DNA from 3 places in the Saccharopolyspora hordei genome. Region 3 is predicted to be linked to each of the others. Evidence: riboswitches for the same ligand, from Rfam matches in the RefSeq annotation. Region 3 holds a riboswitch; each other region holds the start of a gene.
The links. A riboswitch is a leader RNA that binds a small molecule or an ion and turns the genes downstream of it on or off. The one in region 3 is predicted to bind S-adenosylmethionine.
Positions count from the first base shown of each region.

Region 1 (6,774 bases), 2.1 Mb from region 3:
TGCCGCCGCCGTTGAGCCCGACGACCCCGATCCGGTCGCCCGCGGAGACGCCCAGGGACACCCCGTCCAGCAGTGGGCGCACGCCGTAGCTCTTGTGGACCGATTCGAGATTGACCAGGTTCACCATCGAGTGTTCGTCTACTCCATCGACTGCGTTGCGCGGTCGCGCGCGACCGCGGCGTGCGGGGTGCGCTGCGAGGTCAGGCGTGGACCTGGGGCGGCGTGGGGCGGTGGGCCGGTTCCTCGGTCACGAGCTTGGCGCCCGGCACCGGGCCGTGCGCCACCCGGACGGTCCGGCACACGCCCGCGCCGGAGAGCTCCGCGGCCACGCGCACCGCCGAGTCCGCGTCCGTGCACAGGAACGCGCAGGTGGGGCCGGAGCCCGAGACGATGCCCGCGAGCGCGCCCGCCTGCACGCCCGCGCGGAGCGTGCGGCGCAGGCCCGGGCGCAGCGACACCGCGGCGGCCTGCAGGTCGTTGCCCAGCAGCAGCGCGAGCTGGCGGGGGTCGCCGGAGGCCAGCGCCTCCAGCAGCGGCTCGACCTCGCCGACCCGGTTCGGCCGGGTCTCCTCCCGCAGCCGGTCGAGTTCGGTGTAGACGGCGGGGGTGCTCAGCCCGCGCCGGTCGAGCGCAATCACCCAGTGGAAGGTGTGCCGGGCCAGCACCGGCACCAGCCGCTCGCCGCGCCCGGTGCCCAGCGCGGTCCCGCCCTGCAGCGCGAACGGGACGTCGCTGCCCAGTTTCGCGGCCAGCTCGCTGAGCTCGTCGCGCCCCAGCTCGAGGCGCCAGAGCTGGTTGAGCGCCAGCAGCGTGGCGGCCGCGTCCGCGCTGCCCCCGGCCATGCCCCCGGCGACCGGGATGCCCTTGTTGATCGACAGCCGCACCCCGGGCTCCTCCGGGTCGCGGCCGCTGTGCTCGGCGAGCAGCTGCACCGCCTTCCACGCCAGGTTGCTGGCGCCGGTGGGCACCGAGTCGGCGCCCTCGCCGTGCACGTCGATGCCGGGTTCCTCGGCGACCAGCACGGTCACCTCGTCGGTCATCGACAGCGCCTGGAAGACGGTGACCAGTTCGTGGTAGCCGTCCGGTCGGGCGTCACCGACCGACAGGTGCAGGTTCACCTTCGCCGGGACGCGGACGGTGATGGGGGTAGGAACCACGGAGAGCACTCCTAGAGCGTACGTGCCCGAGGAACCCCGCCGCCGACTTCCCTGCGCAACACGCCCGTCCCGGCGGACTCGTCGGCCGCACCACAGCAGCGGAGGGCACCGCCCGGGCCGTGGCCCGGAGGGTGCCCTCCCACCGCTGTCCGCTGGTCAGTCGGCCGGGACGACGGCGACGCCGCCCCACTTCTCGTTGATGAAGTTCTTGACCTCCGGCGAGCGCAGCAGCTCGGCCAGCTTCTGGATCCGCGGGTCCTCCGCCAGGGCCGGGGTGGTCACCAGACCGTTGGCGTAGGGGTTGTTCTCCGCGCTCTCCACGAGCACCGGGTCCTTCAGGTTCGCCTTGATCGCGTAGTTGCCGTTGACCACCGCGGCGGCCGCGTCGTCCACCGAGCGCGGCAGCTGGTCCGGCGAGAGGTCCTTGAAGTCGATGTTCTTCGGGTTCTCCGCGATCGCGGCCTCCAACCGGGTGCCGACCGCGGCGTCCGGCTTGAGCTTGATCAGCCCGCCCTGCTCCAGCAGCTTGAGGCCGCGGAACTGGTTGGCCGGGTCGTTGGACAGCGTCACGGTCGCGCCGTCGGGGATCTCCTGCAGCGACTCGTGCTGCTTGGAGTACACCGCCAGCGGTTCCAGGTGCACCGGCGCGACCCACGCGAAGTCACCACCGCGCTGCTTGCGGTACTCGTCGAGGTACGGGACGTGCTGGAAGTAGTTCGCCTCCAGCTCGCCGTGCGCCACGGCCTCGTTGGGCCGGTTGTAGTCGTCGAACTTGACGATCTCGATGTCGATCCCGGCCTTCTCGGCGAGGTTGTCCTTGACGTACTCGAGGATCTCGCCGTGCGGGGTCGGGCTGACCGCGACCCGGATCGGGGCGTTGGGGTCCTCGGCGGCCGAGGGGCCGCCACCGCAGGCGGCGAGCGCCACACCGACGGCGGCCACCAGGGCAGCGAAGCGCAGACGCATCAGGGCAGTGTCCTTTCTGGACGTCAGAACGGGACGGGGTCCCGAACGAGGAGGGAGAGGGGATCAGCCGTCGCGGAGGATCAGCCGGCCGCGGTGCGACGGCGGTCGACCGCCTTGGCCGTGAGGTCGGTGATCAGCTGCATGCCGAAGGCGAGCACCGCGAGCACCAGGACCGAGCCGTAGAGCAGCCGGTCGTCGTAGCCCTGGTAGCCGTCCTGGATCGCCGTGGTGCCCAGGCCACCGCCGCCGATCGCGCCCGCCATCGCGGCGTAGCCGATCAGCGCCACCGCGGTGACGCCGACCGCACCGACCAGCGCGGCCCGCGCTTCGCCGAGCAGCACGGTCCACACGATCCGCAGGCGGCTGGATCCCGTGGTGATCGCGGCCTCCACGACGGTGAAGCTCACCTCGCGCAACGCGTTCTGGGTCAACCGCGCGAAGAACGGGATCGCGCCGATGGTCAGCGGCACGATCACCGCGGTGCTGCCGATCGACGTGCCGATCAGCAGCCGGGTGAACGACGCCAGCACCACCAGCAGCACCACGAACGGCACCGAGCGCACGACATCGACCACGATGCCGAGCACCCGGTACAGCGCGGGCCTCGGGTTCAGCCCGACCGGCGAGCTCAGGTGCAGCAGCACACCGAGCGGCAGCCCACCGAGGACCGCCAGCAGGGTGGACACCAACACCATGTAGAGCGTGCCGAGCGTGGCCTCACCGAGGATCTCGAAGACCTCCGACCAGGGGGTCACATCACTCACGCAGCGACTCCGTCAACGCACACGGGAGCGCGCCGCACGTGCGCGTCGCGCTCGACCATCCACTTCAGCGCGGCCTCGGCGCGCTCGCCGCTCAGGCCGACCTTGAACTTCGCGACCGGCGTGTCCCCGAGGCGGGTCAGCCCGCCGCCGAGGATCGCCAGCTCGACACCGAACCGGCTCGCCGCCTCCGGCAGCAGCGCGCCCACCGCGGCGAAGCCGACCAGCACGACCTCGGCGACCACGTCGTGGCGGCCGTCGGTCGGGCGCAGCGGCTCGGCCTGGTCGGTGGCGGGCAGCAGCGTCGAGCTCACCCGGCTGTCCGGCGCGGCGACCAGGTCCAGCACCTTGCCGTGCTCCACCACGCGGCCGCCTTCCAGCACCGCGACGTCATCGGCGATCTTGCGCACCACCGCCATGTCGTGGGTCACCACGAGCACGGTGACGCCCAGCTCCGCGCGGGCGCGGTCCAGCACGGTGAGCACCGAGTCGGTGGTGCCGGGGTCCAGCGCGGACGTCGGTTCGTCGGCCAGCAGCACCGAGGGCTTGGCGGCCAGCGCCCGCGCGACCGCGATCCGCTGCCGCTGCCCGCCGGAGAGCTGGTCGGGGTAGACCGAGGCCTTGTCGGTCAGGCCGACGAGGTCCAGCAGCTCGCCGACGCGGCTGCGCCGCTCCGGCCCGGACATCCCGGCCGCCTCCAGCGGCAGCGCGATGTTGCCCGCCGCGGTGCGCTGCCGGAGCAGCGAATCACCTTGCGGCACCACGCCGATCTGCCGGCGCGCGGCGCGCAGCGCCTTGCCGCTGAGGGAGACGAGGTCGGTGCCGTCCACCCGGATGGCACCCGAGTCCGGCTTCTCGAGCAGCGCGATGCACCGAGCGAGGGTGGACTTGCCTGCGCCGCTGGGGCCGACCACGCCGCACACCGCGCCGGCCGGAACCTCCATGGTGACGCCGTCGAGGGCGCGCACCGTGCCGTTGTTCTGCTGGAAGGACTTGGTCAGGTTCTCGACTGTGATCACGATCGGCTCCAGATCAGCTCGCGTCGGGCCGCGCTCAGCACGGAGCAGCGGGCCAGGGGCTCCGGGTGGAGGGAAGGGGCTGGGTCACCTCTCGCGACGACAGGCGGAGGTCGTGCGCCGCCCGTGGTCGATGACGCGACGCTGCGTGAGGAGCATCCGGATGCGGCTGGAGGACGGGGCCGGTGTCCGGGTGGGGCTCGCGGCAGCGAGCAGCGCGTTGGAATCCACAGCTACTCCATCGGTCCTGGCGTTAGCACCTGCCCGTCCGGGTGGTTGCTGCGGCGTCACTGAGCCAGGTCTCTCGGCCGCTCGGGATGGATTTCCCGGACAGTAGAACCCACTGGCGGATTCCGGCGCAAGTTGATAGTCGTCACTTTCCGAAACAGTTTGCAACGTCACACATCCGGACGAGCGGGAATTTCTTCCCCGGACCCGGTGTTCCGGTGACTCCCAGTAGCAAGATTGCGGCGATCCGCAAGCGCCCGGACGGGTGGTTCAGGAGGCGTCCTCCGCCGCCGCGGCCTCCGCGATCCGCGCGAAGTCAGCGATGCGCAACTGCTCCCCGCGGGTCGTCGGGTCGATGCCCGCCGCCCGCAGCACGGCCTCCGCGCGCGCGGCCGAACCGGCCCACCCGGCCAGCGCGCCGCGCAGCGTCTTGCGCCGCTGCGCGAACGCGGCGTCCACCACGCGGAAGACCTCCGCGCGCGGTGCGCTCGACGGCGGCTCCACGCGCCGGAACGCCACCAGCCCGGAGTCCACGTTGGGCACCGGCCAGAACACCGTGCGCGGCACCGGACCGGCGCGCCGCACCTCGGCGAACCAGGCGAGCTTGACGCTCGGCACGCCGTAGACGCGCCCACCGGGCCGCGCGGACATCCGGTCGGCGACCTCGGCCTGCACCATGACCAGCCCGTGCCGCAGGCTCGGCAGCTCGGCCAGCAGGTGCAGCACGACCGGCACGGCGACGTTGTAGGGCAGGTTGGCGACCAGCGCGGTCGGCGGCGCCGGGAAGTCCGCGGCGCGCACGCGCAGCGCGTCCGCCTCGAGCACCGTGAGCCGGTCGCGCAGCGCCGGGGCGAACTCGGCCGCGGTGCGCGGCAACCGGGCGGCGAGCGCCGGGTCGATCTCGACGGCGGTCACCGCGCCGGCGGCGGGCAGCAGGGCCAGCGTCAGCGAGCCGAGCCCGGGCCCGACCTCCAGAACGACGTCCTCGGAGGTCACCGACGCCGAGGCCACGATGCGCCGCACCGTGTTCGGGTCGTGCACGAAGTTCTGCCCGAGCTTCTTCGTCGGGCGGATGCTCAGCTCCTCGGCCAGCCGACGCACGTCGGCGGGGCCGAGCAGCGCCGCCTGCTGGTCGTCCACGTCGACGAACGTACCCGCACGCCACTGCGGCCCTCGCGACCAGGTGGGCCGGGAGCGCGAACGCCCTGGCGCCGTGGGCACGGCACCAGGGCGTGCAGTCCGGGCGGCCTGCCCGCACGCGCGGGCAGCGCCGCGATCAGCTCAGGCCGAGCTTCGAGGAGCAGTGCGGCCAGGCACCGTAGCCGCCGCGGGAGGAGCGGACCTTCTCCGCGACCGCGATCTGCTGCTCGCGGCTGGCCTGGTGCGGGTACGGGGCGTACTGGTCGCCGCCGTAGGCGTCCCAGGTGGACTTGTTGAACTGGAGGCCGCCGTAGTAGCCGTTGCCGGAATTGGCCGACCAGTTGCCGCTGGCCTCGCACTGCGCCAGCTTGTCCCAGACCGCGCCGTTCGGCGGCTGCTTGCCACCGACGCGCACGACCTTCTCCTGCGCCTCCTTGACGACCTTCTCGCCGACGGTCTCGCGCTTGACCTCTTCGCCGTTCTCGGTCGTCACGCGCATCGTCACGATCTTCTCGCCGGGCACGCCGGGGAACTCGACGCGCTCCTCGCCCTTGAACATCGTGTTGTCGACGATCTCGCGCACCGGCGGCTCGACCGGCATCGTCACGTTGATCACCGTGCTGCTGGTGCGGACGATGCGCACCTCGGCACCGCTGACCAGCCGCTGGTCGCCGCCCGGGGTGACGGTGTCCTCCGGGCCGAGCTGGAGCTCCTGCTCCTTGACCAGCTCGTCGACGGTGGCGGCGGTGGTGGTCAGCCGCCGCGGCTCGCCGTCGCCGTCGATGAGGGTGATGTCCTTGCTGGTCTTGATGACCAGCTCCATGCCCTCGTGCGGGACCACCATGTTGCGGTCGGCGGAGATCCAGGCGCCCTCGGTGGACACCCCGAGCTGGCTCAGCGCCTGCCCGACGGTGACCGAGCGGACCCACTCCTCGCGGACCTCGCCGTCGATGTTGACCTTGAGCAGGCGCCCGCGGTCGAGGGTGATCGTGTCGCCGTGGCCGACCTTGGCCTGCGGCGAGGGGCTCAGCGCGTCGTGCTGGCCGACCTGGATGCCCTCGTCCTCGAGGACCTCGCCGACGGTGTCCTCGTAGGTGTTGATGGTGCGCTCTTGGCCGTCGATCTCGACGGTCACCGACTTGTCCATCGCGGCGGCCGCGCCGCCGGTGCCGGTGAGGGTGAGCAGCACGCCGGCGACCGCGCCCTTGAGGAAGCGCCGCTTCCAGTCGGTGATCGCCTCGACGACCTCCTGCGGAGGTTCCCCGTCCTCCTCGGCCTCCGGCAGCACGTCGGGGAGGACCAGCGGCGGCAGGACGGTGGTCTCGGCGTTGATCAGCCGGATGACCTCGTCGACGTCGATCTCGGCGGTCGCGAGCACGTCCTCGGCGTCCGGGCCGAGCGCGTCGTAGATGTCCGCCGGGGTGATCTCCAGCGCACCGGGCGGGAAGCTCGGGTGGTCCTCGGCCGGGTAGCGCTCGTGCTGGGGCCGGTCGAGCAGACCGACCG
Region 1 covers NZ_JACCFJ010000001.1:41,067-47,840, forward strand. The annotation lists gene HNR68_RS00175 (ABC-F family ATP-binding cassette domain-containing protein) at 1-127, opposite strand, end outside; gene HNR68_RS00180 (4-(cytidine 5'-diphospho)-2-C-methyl-D-erythritol kinase) at 201-1,157, opposite strand; gene HNR68_RS00185 (MetQ/NlpA family ABC transporter substrate-binding protein) at 1,314-2,123, opposite strand; gene HNR68_RS00190 (ABC transporter permease subunit) at 2,204-2,887, opposite strand; gene HNR68_RS00195 (ATP-binding cassette domain-containing protein) at 2,884-3,903, opposite strand; SAM riboswitch class I at 4,136-4,224, opposite strand; gene rsmA (16S rRNA (adenine(1518)-N(6)/adenine(1519)-N(6))-dimethyltransferase RsmA) at 4,399-5,268, opposite strand; gene HNR68_RS00205 (transglycosylase family protein) at 5,405-6,774, opposite strand, start outside.
Region 1: it holds a riboswitch for S-adenosylmethionine, as region 3 does, so the genes downstream of both, HNR68_RS00195 (ATP-binding cassette domain-containing protein) here and HNR68_RS10010 (aminotransferase class V-fold PLP-dependent enzyme) in region 3, are expected to answer to the same signal.

Region 2 (6,774 bases), 3.0 Mb from region 3:
CGGCCGGGCAGTGCGGTCGGGCAGCGGGAACTCGTCGATCGCGCCGTCCGGGGTGATACTCCCGACCTGGCCCGCGGCGATCTCGACGAACCAGAGCGCGCCGTCCGGCCCGGCCGTGATCCCGACCGGCCCGGCCGCGTCCGTGGGCAGCGGGTGCACGGTGACCTCGCCCTCGGCGCCGATCCGGCCGATGGCGCTGGCCTGGTTGAGGGTGAACCACATCCCGCCGTCGGCGCCCGCGGTGATCGCGGACGGGAAGCCGCCGGTGATCGGGAGGGTGAACTCGCGCACCTGCCCGTCCGGGGTGATGCGGCCGATCCGGTCGGCGGCGGTCTCGGTGAACCACAGCGCGCCGTCCGGTCCGGCGGCGATGCCGTACGGCCCCGAGTCCGAAGTGGGCAGTGGGTGCTCGTCGACCGCGCCGTCGGTGGTGATCCGGCCGATCCGGTGGGCCTGGTACTCGGTGAACCACAGGGCACCGTCCGGACCGGGGACGATGATCGTCGGCCCGCGGTCCGGGCCGAGCGGGAAGCGGGTGGGCTCGGAGCCGGGCACCAGACGGCCGATGCCGCTGCCGCGGACCAGGGTGAACCAGAGCGCGCCGTCCGGTCCGGCGGTGATCGCGTACGGGCCGCTGGCCTCGTCGGCGACGGTGCACTGCTCGACCACGGCGGTGGGCGTCATGAGCTCTCCTCGGGCGTTCCACGCCGACCGGGGCACCGTGGTCGCGCGCGACCCACCGGTCCCGTCGGGCAGGGTCAGCACAGGCTACGCCCGGAACCGCGCTCACCGCGCGCGAATTCCCCACCGAGCAGACGGAGGCAGTCCACGAAGGACGCGGCGCCACCGCTGTGCGATGGCGCCGCGTCCGCAGTCCAGGTCGTGGGTCACAGGCCGAGGGCCGCGTTGACCGCCTCGGTCGTCGGGGCCACGGTGGCCTTCGGGCCGATCTGGTCCTGGACGGCGTCCAGCGTCTTCAGCCCGTCACCGGTGATGAGCAGGACGGTCTCGGCGTCCGGGTCGATCTTGCCTGCCTCGATGAGCTTCTTCGCGGTGGCCACGGTGACCCCACCGGCGGTCTCGGCGAAGATGCCCTCGGTCTTGGCCAGCAGCTTGATGCCCTCGCGGACCTCGTCGTCGGTGACGTCCTCGATGGCGCCGTTGGTCTTGCGCACGATGTCCAGCACGTACGGCCCGTCGGCGGGCGCCCCGATCGCCAGCGAGCGCGCGATGGTGTCCGGCCGGACCGGCTGCACCACGTCGTGGCCGTTCTTGAACGCGGTCGACACCGGGGAGCAGCCGGTGGCCTGCGCACCGAAGATCCGCACCGGGCTCGGCTCCACCAGGCCGGTCTCACCGAGCTCGTTGAAGCCCTTGTAGACCTTGGTCAGCTGGGAGCCGGAGGCGATCGGCACCACGATCTGCTCGGGGATGCGCCAGCCGAGCTGCTCGGCGACCTCGAAGGCGAGGGTCTTGGAGCCCTCCGAGTAGTAGGGACGGACGTTGACGTTGACGAACGCCCAGTCCTCGTGCTCCCCGGCCAGCTCGGTGGCCAGGCGGTTGACGTCGTCGTAGTTGCCGTCGACGGCGAGCAGCGAGCCGTCGTAGACGGCGCTCATCAAGATCTTGGCGCGCTCGAGGGACTTCGGCACCAGCACCACCGAGTCCCAGCCGGCGCGGGCGGCGGCCGCGGCCACCGCGTTGGCGAGGTTGCCCGTCGACGGGCACGCGAGCACCTTGAACCCGAACTCGCGCGCGGCGGCCAGCGCGACGGCGACCACGCGGTCCTTGAACGAGTGCGTCGGGTTACCGGTGTCGTCCTTGACCCAGATCCGCTTCACGCCCAGTGCCTTGGCGAGGTTGTCGGCCCGGATCAAGCGGGTACAGCCGGGGTCGGTGTTCGGGTGCTCCTCCACGTTGGAGGGCACCGGGAGCAGCTGCTTGTAGCGCCAGATCGACCGGGGACCGGCCTCGATGTCCTCGCGGCGCAGCTTCGGGAAGTCGTAGGCGACTTCCAGCGGCGAGAAGTCTTCCAGCGAGACGAACTCGGGAGCCAGCGGCTGGCGGTGCCCCTCTTCCTTGGACACCAGTTCGACAGCGTTGCCGAGGTCGATGGTCTTGGTCGTGCGCTGGGCAGCAACGGTCATCGCGAGGTCCTCTCCTCATCTGTCCCGCGGACGGGTCGGAATTGGCACCGCTTTCGCCGGTGACCTCGCGCTGAGAACCACGATTCGCCGGACGAACGGTTGCCGGGGCTTCATCGGGCCGTTCCCTCTGCCCCTCTGGATGAGCTCTTCGGTTGTGCTCGCAACGCTAGTGGATCGCGCCAGGTCCTGGCCAGGCCGATCCAGATGGCGGGATCGTCGCGGGCGCGTGCGACGATGCCTGCATGAGCTCACCGTCCGTGGTCACCGAACCGCTGCACCTGGTCCTCGGAGACGAGGAACTGCTGGTGGAACGCGCGATGTGGGCTGCGGTCGGCGCGGCCCGCGCGGCGGACCCGGAGGCCGAGCTGCGCCGGGTCAAGGTGAGTGAACTCACCCCTCCCGAGCTGGCCGAGATGCTCAGTCCGTCGCTGTTCGCGGAGGCCCGGGTGCTGGTGCTGGAGGCCGCGCAGGACGCGGGCAAGGAGATCGCCGAAGCGCTGCTCTCCCACGCCAAGGACCCGGTCGACGGTGTGACGCTCGTCGTCGTGCACTCCGGTGGCGGGCGCTCGAAGCACGCCAAGGAGCTGCCCAAGGAACTGCGCAAGCTGGGTGCGCGCGTCACCGAGTGCGCCAAGGTCACCAAGCCCGCCGAGCGGGAGGCCTTCGTCAAGGACGAGATCCGCAGGGCCGGCGGCAAGGCGAACGCGGCCGCCGTGTCGGCGCTCATCGAGACGGTCGGCTCGGACCTCCGCGAGCTCTCCGCGGCCGCGACGCAGCTGGTCGCCGACACCGGCGGGAAGGTCGACGAGACCGCGGTGCGCCGCTACCACCGGGGCCGGGCGGAGGTCACCGGCTTCGCGGTCGCCGAGAAGGCGGTGACCGGCGACCGCGCGGCCGCGCTGGAGGCGCTGCGCTGGGCGGTGCAGCTCGGCGTGCCGCACGTGCTGATCGCCGACGCGCTGGCGGACTCGGTGCGCACCATCGGCCGGGTCGCGGCGGCCGGCGGCCGCAACGACCCGTTCCGCCTCGCCGGCGAGCTCGGCATGCCCGCGTGGAAGGTGAAGAAGGCGCTGGCCCAGTCCCGGGGCTGGAGCCCCACCAGCCTCGCGGCCGCGCTGCAGGCCGTCGCCGAGGTCAACGCCGACGTCAAGGGCATGGCCGCGGACGCCACCTACGCCCTGGAGCGCACCGTCCTGCGCCTGGTCGAGCTGCGCGGCCAGCGCCCGTGACACGCGAACGGCCCCTCCCCGCAGCGCGGGAAGGGGCCGTGGGTCCAGCTGACGTCAGAGCTGGTTGACGCGGCGCGCGAGAGCGGACTTCTTGTTGGCGGCCTGGTTGCGGTGGATGACACCCTTGCTGGCGGCCTTGTCCAGCGCGCGGCTCGCGGCCCGCTGCAGCTCGATCGCCTTCTCCTTGTCGCCGGCGGCAGCGGCCTCGCGGAACTTGCGGATCGCGGTCTTCAGCGAGGACTTCACGGCCTTGTTGCGCTGCCGGTTCTTCTCGTTGGTCCGGATCCGCTTGATCTGGGACTTGATGTTGGCCACTGGTACCGCCTTCTCTCAGTCTCTTCCGAACGGTCGTGCCGCGCTTCAACGGCCCTGCCCGCAGGCAGGTTTCCTCCCTGGCGGAACGCCGCACGGCACGGTCGACCATGCTACAGCGACGACCTGGACAGACGTCGGCCGGGCCGACTGCGCGAGAGCGATCACATCGGCTCGGATCCGGCCGCGGCAGACCATAGGGTCGGTCGTCGTGCTCGACGCCCTGGACTGGCCCGGTTTCGCCGACCTCTCGCTCGCCGGAGTGCTCCTGCTGTGCGCGGCGGCGTTCCTCGCCGGGGCGGTCGACGCGATCGTGGGCGGTGGCGGGCTGATCCAGCTGCCCGCGATGCTGCTGCTCATGCCCGGCGGTGAAGTGATCCACTCGCTGGCCACCAACAAGGTCGCCGCGATCGCCGGGACCGCCGCGGCCGCCCGGACCTACGCCAAGCGCACCCCGATCGACTGGCGCGCGGCCCTGCCGATGGCGCTGGTGGCGCTGCTGGGCTCGCTGGGCGGCGCGGCGCTCGCCAACGCGCTGCCGTCCGCCGTGCTCAACGTCGTCGTGCTCGCCGCCCTGGTGGCCGTGGGCGTCCACACCTGGCGCAAGCCCGACCTCGGGTCGGTGGACGCGCCGCGCTTCCAGCGCCGCGTCCAGCTGCTCGTGATGCTCGCCGGCGGCGCGCTGATCGGGTTCTGGGACGGCATCGCCGGGCCCGGCACCGGGTCGTTCCTGGTGTTCCTGCTGGTCGGCCTGGTCGGGTTCGCGTTCGTGACGGCGTCGGCCACGGCGAAGGTGGTCAACGTCGCGACCAACATCGGCGCGCTGGTCTTCTTCGTGCCCGCGGGCAAGGTCCTGTGGGGACTGGGGCTGGTGATGGCGGCCGGCAACGTCGCGGGCAGCGTGCTCGGCGCGGCGCTGGCCGCTCGGCGCGGCTCCGGTTTCGTCCGCCGCGTCTTCCTGACCGTGGTCGTCGGCCTCGTCCTGAGCCTCGGCTGGAAGGTTGCGGCCGGGGCGTAGCATCACCACCGGTTGTGACTGGGGTTCCGCCCCCGCTCCGCCGCGGACCACCACGACCAGGAGCGCGGGGGGACTGGTCCGAGCGGCACCGGCGGTCGCGGAACGGGAGCGACCGCGCAAAAACCTGGAGGAACCCCGATGTCGCGCGCCCGCGCGGCACGGAGAGGGTTCCGATGGGTCTGGTCGCCGTGCTCCTCGTCGTCGCCGCCGCGTTCGCCCACGCGGGCTGGAACTTCTTCGCCAAGCGCGCCGGGTCGGCGGGCGCCGGGTTCGTCTGGCTGACCGCGACCTGCTCCGCGGCCCTGTACCTGCCGGTGGCCGCCGGGGTGCTGCTCTGGCAGGGCGTCCCGCCGCTGGGCGACTGGGCGCTCGGGGTGCTGGTCAGCGCGCTCGTGCACCTCGGCTACTTCCTGCTGCTGCAGCGCGGCTACGCGGTCGGCGACATGTCGGTGGTGTACCCGCTGGCCCGCGGCACCGGGCCGATGCTGGCGATGGTCATCGCGGTGCTGGTGCTCGGCGAGCGGCCCGGGTGGCTCGGCGTGGCCGGCGGGCTGCTGGTGATCGCGGGCGTGCTCGTGATCGGGCTGTCCGACGGCGTGCCGCGCTCCGGCGCGGGCCTGGCCGGGATCGGCTTCGGCGTGCTGACCGGTGCGCTCATCGCGGTCTACACGGTGTGGGACGCCTACGCGGTGACCGGCCTGGCGCTGTCGCCGCTGCTGTACGACTGGGCGAACAACCTCACGCGCTCGGGACTGCTCGCCCCGTACGCGGCCCGCCGCCGCGCGCACCTCGCCGCGGTCTGGTCCCGGCACCGTGCGGCCGTGCTGGCGGTGGCACTGCTGTCGCCGCTGGCCTACGTCCTCGTCCTGTGCGCGATGCAGCTCGCCCCGGTGAGCCTGGTGGCCCCGGCGCGGGAGCTGAGCATCGTCATCGCGGGCCTGCTGGCCTGGCGCTTCCTGGGTGAGTCCCAGCCCGGCCGCCGGATGACCGGGGCGGTCGTCGTGCTCACCGGCGTGGTGCTGCTGGGCCTCGCCTGAGCCCCGCGGGCCGAGCCGCCCCGGCGGTCCGGGGTGCGGCCGGGTAGGAATGGGGCATGGATGTCTTGGCCAGCCGCTTGATCCTCCGGCCGCGGGACCGGGACCGGTCGGTGCGGTTCTACCGGGACGTGCTCGGGTTGGCGATCGCCCGGGAGTTCCCCGGTGGCACGGTGTTCTTCCTGGGGCAGGGGCTGCTGGAGGTCTCCGGCACCGGTGGCCCGGGGCCGAGCCCCGACCAGGTGCTCTGGGTGCAGGTGCGCGACGTCCGCGCCGAGTTCGACCAGCTGCGCGAGCGGGGCGTCACGGTGCTGGCCGAGCCCGAGCGCAAGCCGTGGGGCCTGGACGAGGCCTGGATCGCCGACCCGGACGGCATGCGGATCGTGCTGGTGCAGATCCCGGAGGACCACCCGCTGCGCGTCGACGTCCGCCACCGCTGAGGTCACCGCGCGCGCTGGCCCCCGGTGAAGGTGCGTTCCGCGGGTGAGGCGGTCGGCTCGACCGTCGCGAGCCGGCGTTGGTGATCCCCTCGCCGGGCCGGGCGGTGGTCTGCTGCGCGTCGGGCCGGTCGAAGACGCCCTCGCGCACCCCGACCGCGGAGTCGGTGGTCCCGCCCACTCCCCAGTGCCCGCTCGGTAGGCCTTCCCGCCGGACGTGCACCAGGTCCCGCGCCCAGTCCCCGCAGACGACCGCACCGGTCAGGGCGGCGACGAGTTCCCGCTCGTGGCCGGACAGCCGTGAGTCCCGGTCAGGCGGGGCATGGTGACGTCCTTCGTGTTCGAGAACGGGCCGAGGATGACCAACGAGCTGGCCGTGCGGCTGGAGATCGCACCCACCGCGGTCAGCGAGCCGGCAGCGGCCGGGGCGCTCGAGCGCACGCCGGACCGTTCCGGGCGTGGCTCGCTGGGAGCGCCTCGGGCGTGGCGGACCGTGGTGCTCGGGCTGTCCCCCGCCGAGCGCGTCGCCGCCCTGCGCGCCTGCGAGGAGGCTGGGCGAGCGGACGTGAGGCGCTACCGGACCTCGGCGATCAGGGC
Region 2 covers NZ_JACCFJ010000001.1:5,121,115-5,127,888, reverse strand. The annotation lists gene HNR68_RS23495 (Vgb family protein) at 1-684, opposite strand, end outside; gene thrC (threonine synthase) at 888-2,147, opposite strand; SAM riboswitch class I at 2,160-2,293, opposite strand; gene holA (DNA polymerase III subunit delta) at 2,390-3,376, shown strand; gene rpsT (30S ribosomal protein S20) at 3,431-3,691, opposite strand; gene HNR68_RS23475 (TSUP family transporter) at 3,900-4,706, shown strand; gene HNR68_RS23470 (EamA family transporter) at 4,880-5,743, shown strand; gene HNR68_RS23465 (VOC family protein) at 5,800-6,180, shown strand; gene HNR68_RS23460 (adenosine deaminase) at 6,751-6,774, opposite strand, start outside.
Region 2: it holds a riboswitch for S-adenosylmethionine, as region 3 does, so the genes downstream of both, thrC (threonine synthase) here and HNR68_RS10010 (aminotransferase class V-fold PLP-dependent enzyme) in region 3, are expected to answer to the same signal.

Region 3 (6,774 bases):
GAGGCCGAGCCGCTGCTGGTGGCGGTGCTGGTGCTGGCGGGGCTGGCCGGGATCGCGGTGGTGCTGCCGATCGGCGGCGCCGACATGCCGGTGGTGGTGTCGCTGCTCAACGCGTTCACCGGGCTGTCCGCGGCGGCGGCCGGGCTCGCGCTGGGCAACACGGCGATGATCGTCGCCGGGATGCTGGTCGGCGCCTCCGGTTCGATCCTGACCGACCAGATGGCCAAGGCGATGAACCGCTCGATCCCGTCCATCGTCGCGGGCGGCTTCGGCGGGGCGACCGCGCCCGCCCCGACCGCCCACGGCGGGTCGGTGCGGTCGACCAGCGCGTCCGACGTGGCCATCCAGCTCGCCTACGCCGAGCGCGTGATCGTGGTGCCCGGCTACGGCATGGCGGTCGCCCAGGCCCAGCACGCGGTGCAGGACATGGCGAAGCTGCTGGTCGACCGGGGTGTCGACGTGTCCTACGCGATCCACCCGGTGGCGGGCCGGATGCCCGGCCACATGAACGTGCTGCTCGCCGAGGCGGACGTGCCGTACGAGCAGCTCAAGGAGATGGACGAGATCAACGACGAGTTCGCCCGCGCCGACGTCGCGCTGGTGATCGGCGCCAACGACGTCACCAACCCGGCGGCCCGCACCGACCCGGGCTCGCCGATCTACGGGATGCCGATCCTCAACGTCGACCAGGCGAAGACGGTGATCGTGCTGAAGCGGTCGATGAGCACCGGCTTCGCCGGCGTCGACAACCCCCTCCACGCGGACCAGAAGACGTCGATGCTCTTCGGCGACGCCAAGACCTCGGTCCGCGAGGTCCTCGAAGAACTCAAAGCCCTCTGACCCCCACGCCCGCGCCGTTCCCGCGGTGGGACGAGGTGCAGGGGTCGTGCACCGTGCCTCCGGCACGTGCGCCGCACACCGCTCGGTGCCGTCCGCACCTCCCGTGGGGGTCGCGGACCTGGTTCCCACTGGAGCCGCGGACGACGGTGCTCAGCGGTCCTTGCGGCGGAAGAGGTTGAGCGGGTTGCTGCGCTTGGGGCGCTCCGGCTTGTTCCGGCTGCGGTACTCCAGCTTCGGCCAGTCCCCCGCGTCGCCCTCCGGGCTCGAGGGTTCCGGCGCACCGAGGACCGACGGCGCCGCCGGGCCCACGTCCTCAGCGTTGATCAAGTCCCCGAGGCTGCTGAACTGCGAGGCGTCCACGTCCTCGGGGTCGATCGCCTGCATGCCGGTGGGCGGTGTGGGTGCGTCCGAGCCCCCGAACGGTCTCGACTCTGCCATGGCCGACCCCTTCGTCACCTAGCTCACTCCCCGCCACGGTACCGGGATCAGCCGTCGTGGTCCCGGAGCTGGTCGAGCGCGTGCTGCAGGTCGTCCGGGTACTCGCTCTCGAAGGTCACCCAGCCGCCGGCCGGGTGCTCGAAGGACAAGCTCCGGGCGTGCAGCCACTGCCGGGTGATGCCGAGCTTCCGCGCGAGGACGGGGTCGGCACCGTAGGTCAGGTCCCCGACGCACGGGTGCTTGATCGCCGAGAAGTGCACCCGGATCTGGTGCGTGCGACCGGTCTCCAGCTTCACGTCCACCAACGAGGCGGCCCGGAAGGCCTCCACCGTCTCGTAGTGCGTGATGCTCGGCTTGCCGCCGGTGACCACCGCGAACTTGTAGTCGTGCCGCGGGTGCCGGTCGATCGGCGCGTCGATCGTGCCGCGGATCGGGTCGGGGTGCCCCTGCACCACCGCGTGGTAGCGCTTGTCCACGGTGCGCTCCTTGAACGCCCGCTTGAGCACCGAGTAGGCGTGCTCGCTCTTGGCCACCACCATCACCCCGGTGGTGCCCGCGTCGAGCCGGTGCACGACACCCTGCCGCTCGGCGGCGCCGGAGGTGGCGATGCGCACGCCGGCCGCGGCCAGGCCGCCGACCACGGTCGGGCCCTCCCAGCCCGGGCTCGGGTGCACCGCGACGCCGATCGGCTTGTCCACCACCACGATGTCGTCGTCCTGGTGCAGGATCTTCAGCCCCTCCACGGGCACGGCGACGACCTGCGGCGGCTGCTGCGCCGGGGGCAGCGTCACCTCCAGCCACGCCCCGGCCACCAGCCGGTCGGACTTGCCCGCGGGGTTGCCGTCGAGCAGCACGTCGCCGGACTCGGCCAGCGTGGCCACCGCGTTGCGGGACAGGCCCAGGAGCTTCGACAGGCCCGCGTCGACTCGCATGCCGTCGAGCCCCTCGGGCACCGGCAAGTTCCGAAGATCGCTCACGACTCGCTCTCCGCCGCCTTCTTCTTCCGGTGCACCGTGCCGTCGTAGTCGCGCCCCAGCAGCGACAGCAGCACGACCAGCACCCCACCGACCACGATGCAGCTGTCGGCGATGTTGAACACGGGCCACACCGCGCCGCCGGGGGCGAGCACGGACAGGAAGTCCACCACGTGGCCCTGCAGCGGGCCGGGTGCGCGGAAGAGGCGGTCGGCGAGGTTGCCGCACGCACCGCCGAGCACCAGGCCGAGGCCGACCGCCCAGCCCGGGGAGCGCAGCTTCGGCGCCAGCCAGACGATCACGCCGACCACCGCGATGGCGAGCAGCGCCAGCAGCCAGGTCATCCCGGTGGCCAGCGAGAAGGCGGCACCCGGGTTGCGCAGCACGTCGAGGTAGAGCAGTCCGCCGAGGACCTCGACCGGCGGCTCGCCCTCCAGCTCGGCCACCACGACGACCTTGGTGAGGACGTCGAGCCCCAGCGCGACCGCGGCCACCCCGAACAGCAGCGCCAGGAGCTTCCGAGGCGCGCGGGAGGACCCGTCGGCCGCAGGCGTCCCGGCGGTGTCGGCCGGGGTCTCGGGCGCCTGCTCGGCGGGCTCCCCGTGGTCGGCCGGCTCCGCGGATGACTGCCTGGGGGAGGACTGCTCGCTGCTCACTCCCCCATTGTCCCTGACCGGCACCGACCGGGTTCCAGCAGTCCCGCCCCGCGCGGTGCCCTCCACCACACCCCGGTCCACGGGCCGCGCCCGGCAGGCCCCGGGACCACCCCCTCAGCCCCACGTCACCCACGCGTGGACCGGTGGCGCGGGAACCGGGCGTCCGATTTCCCGTGACGCCGCGTGCCCGGGGGCTGCCTCAGCGCAGGAAGTCCGGCAGCGGGCGGGGGTCGTCGACGGGGACCCACCGGCCGTCCACCTGCTCGTAGCGCCAGGCCGGACCCTCGGCGACCAACGTCCGCAGCGCGCTGACCAGGCGGTCGACGTGCTCGGCCGTGGTGCCCAGGCCGATGCTGGCGCGCAGCGCGCGCTCGGCGCCCGACCCCGCTCGGGACAGCAGCCGCCGGGTGGCCAGGTGCGCGCAGAACAGCCCGTCGCGGACGCCGATGCCGTGCTCGGCCGACAGCGCGGCGGCGAGCAGCCCGGGGTCCTGGCCGTCGACGGTGAAGCTCACCACGCCGACCCGCTCGTGGTCGGCGTCGAACAGGCAGAGCTCCCGCAGCCCCGGCACACCGCGCAGCCCCGCCCGCAGCCGGCGCAGCAGCGCCTCCTCGTGCGCGACGACGTCCGCCCACCGCGCCCCGAGTGTCCGGCAGGCCTCGGCCAGCGCGTGCACGCCGACCGTGTTCGGCGACCCGGCCTCGTGCCGCTCCGGACCGGTGGTCCAGCTCACCGCGCGCTCGGTGACCCGCCGCGTGGCACCGCCACCGGCCAGGTGGGGCTCCGCGGCGTTGAGCCAGTCCGCGCGCCCGACCAGCGCGCCCGCGCCGAACGGCGCGTACAGCTTGTGGCCGGAGAGCGCGACGTGGTCGACGTCGAGCTCGGTCATCCGCACCGGGCGGTGCGGGGCCAGCTGCGCGGCGTCGAGCACCGTCCGCGCCCCGTGGCGGCGCGCCACGCGGGCGAGCTCGGCGACCGGCCACAGCTCACCGGTGACGTTCGAGGCGCCGCTGATCACCGCCAGCCGCGGCCCCTCCGGGCACTCGGCCAGCGCGGCGTCCAGCGCGGCGACGGCGTCGGCCGGGCTCGCCGGAGCCGCGATCCGCCGCACCCGCGGGCCGCTCCAGGGCAGCAGCGCGGCGTGGTGCTCGGTCTCCGGGACGACCACGGACGTGCCGCGAGGCAGGGCCCGGGCCAGCAGGTTCAGCGCGTCGGTGGTGTTCCGGGTGAAGACCACCGAATCGGTGCGGCGGGCGCCGACGAAGTCGCGCAGCACCTGCCGCGCGCCCTCGTACACCCGGGTGCACACCTGCGAGGCGAGGCCGGCGCCGCGGTGCACGCTGGCGTACCACGGCAGCAGCTCGTCGACGGCCTCGCGGACGCTGTCCAGGCACGGCGCGCTGGCCGCGTGGTCGAGGTTGGCGTACTCGGTGCTCCCACCGGTGACCAGCGGGACCCGCAACGCGCGCCCCGCCACCGCGGGCACCGGGACGTCGGCAGTGGACTGAGTCGGGATGTCGGCAGTGGCAGACGTCATGAGCCCCTCCCAGGGCCTCATCGGACCCGCCCAGAGGGGTCCGCGCTTGCCGGGTCGCCCTGCGCGACCGGCCAGGTCCTCACCCGGGGCACCCCACCGCGGTCGGGGGTTGCCGGCCAGCGAGCCGGGGCTTCGCGCTGGCACTCATGACCTTCGCGCACAGATCTTGGGGGAGGCGCCCGCCCAGCGGCAACGCCGTCCCGCACCGTGAGACGCCTGCGCGCGGGAGAGGGCGCTCCCCGCCGCCGGTCGGCGGGGAGCGCCCTCCTCGACGTCAGACGCGGGCGACCGCGACCGCGATCTCGGTGCCGTCGCCGACCGAGCCGGTGAAGCCGCCGTCCACGTCACCGGCCTCGACGGCGTCCGCGAGGGTCTCGCCCGCGATGAAGTCGCGGTGCGCCGCCACCGCCGACAGCACCTCCTCCGGCGCCGAGACGGTCACCGTGATGCGGTCGGAGACCTGGAAGTCGGCGTCCTTGCGGGCCTGCTGGATGACGCGGACCACGTCGCGCGCCACGCCCTCGGCGGCCAGCTCCGGGGTCACCTCGGTGTCCAGCACGACCAGGCCCAGGTTCGAGGGCAGCGCCGAGGCGGCACCGGGGTTGGTGGACACCAGCCGCTCGGTGAACTCGCCCTCCTGCAGCTCGATCCCGGCCGCGACGACCGCACCGCTCGGGGTGCGGTTCCACTCGCCGGCCTTGACCGCCTTGATGACCTTCTGCACGTCGCGGCCCAGCCGCGGACCGGCGGCCCGCGCGTTCACCGCGATCTCGAAGTGCCCGTGCGCCGCCACGTCCGTGGTCAGCTCCAGCTCCTTGACGTTGACCTCGTCGCGGATCAGGTCGGCGAACGGCCGCAGCGCCTCCGCCTCCGCGGTGGCCACCACGAGCTTGGCCAGCGGCAGCCGCACCCGCAGCTTGTTGGCCTTGCGCAGCGCCGACGCCGACGAGCACACCTGGCGCACCTGGTCCATCGCGGTGACCAGCGCCGGGTCCGCGGGCAGCTCGTCGAGCCGCGGCCAGTCGGTCAGGTGCACCGAGCGGCCGCCGGTCAGCCCGCGCCACACCGCCTCGGCGGTCAGCGGCAGCATCGGCGCCACCACCCGGCAGGTCACCTCGAGCACGGTGTGCAGGGTGTCGATGGCGTCGCGGTCACCGGCCCAGAAGCGGTCGCGGGACCGCCGCACGTACCAGTTGGTCAGGACCTCCAGGAAGTCCCGGACGCTGGCGCACGCCCCGGCCAGGTCGAAGGAGTCCAGCGCAGCCTGCACGTCGGTGACCAGCTCGTGGGTCTTGGCCAGCACGTAGCGGTCCAGCACGTGCTGGCTGTCCACCCTGGACTCACCGGTGACGCCCTCGGCGTTGGCGTACAGCGCCAGGAAGTACCAGGAGTTCCACAGCGGCAGCACCGCCTGGCGCACCGCGTCCCGGATGCCCTGCTCGGTGACGACGAGGTCGCCGCCGCGCAGGATCGGGCTGGACATCAGGAACCAGCGCATCGCGTCCGAGCCGTCGCGGTCGAAGACCTCGTTGACGTCCGGGTAGTTGCGCTTGGACTTGGACATCTTCAGGCCGTCGTGGCCCAGCACGATGCCGTGCGCCAGCACGTTCTTGAACGCCGGCCGGTCGAACAGCGCGGTGGCCAGCACGTGCAGCGTGTAGAACCAGCCGCGGGTCTGCCCGTTGTACTCGACGATGAAGTCGCCCGGGTAGTGGTGCTCGAACCACTCGGCGTTGTCGAACGGGTAGTGCACCTGCGCGAACGGCATCGACCCGGACTCGAACCAGCAGTCCAGCACCTCCGGGACCCGGCGCATGGTGGACTTCCCGGTCGGGTCGTCCGGGTTGGGGCGGGTCAGCTCGTCGATCTGCGGCCGGTGCAGGTCCTTCGGCCGCACGCCGAAGTCCCGCTCCAGCTCGTCCAGCGAGCCGTAGACGTCGACGCGCGGGTGGTTCGGGTCGTCGGAGACCCACACCGGGATCGGCGAACCCCAGTACCGGTTCCGCGAGATGTTCCAGTCGCGCGCGTTCTCCAGCCACTTGCCGAACTGGCCGTCCCGGATGTGCCCCGGCACCCAGTTGATCTGCTGGTTGAGCTCGACCATGCGGTCCTTGAACTTGCTGACCGCCACGAACCAGGACGACACCGCCCGCTGGATCAGCGCGTTGTCGCAGCGCCAGCAGTGCGGGTACGGGTGGTCGTAGGTCTCGTGCCGCAGCAGCAGGCCCGCGTCCTTGAGGTCGCGGATGATCTGCTTGTTCGCCTCGAAGACCTGCAGGCCCTCGTACGGCGGCACCTCGGCGGTGAACTTGCCGTGCGCGTCGACCGG
Region 3 covers NZ_JACCFJ010000001.1:2,132,855-2,139,628, reverse strand. The annotation lists gene HNR68_RS10030 (NAD(P)(+) transhydrogenase (Re/Si-specific) subunit beta) at 1-840, shown strand, start outside; gene HNR68_RS10025 (hypothetical protein) at 991-1,278, opposite strand; gene HNR68_RS10020 (RluA family pseudouridine synthase) at 1,326-2,210, opposite strand; gene lspA (signal peptidase II) at 2,252-2,908, opposite strand; gene HNR68_RS10010 (aminotransferase class V-fold PLP-dependent enzyme) at 3,108-4,445, opposite strand; SAM riboswitch class IV at 4,483-4,597, opposite strand; gene ileS (isoleucine--tRNA ligase) at 4,720-6,774, opposite strand, start outside.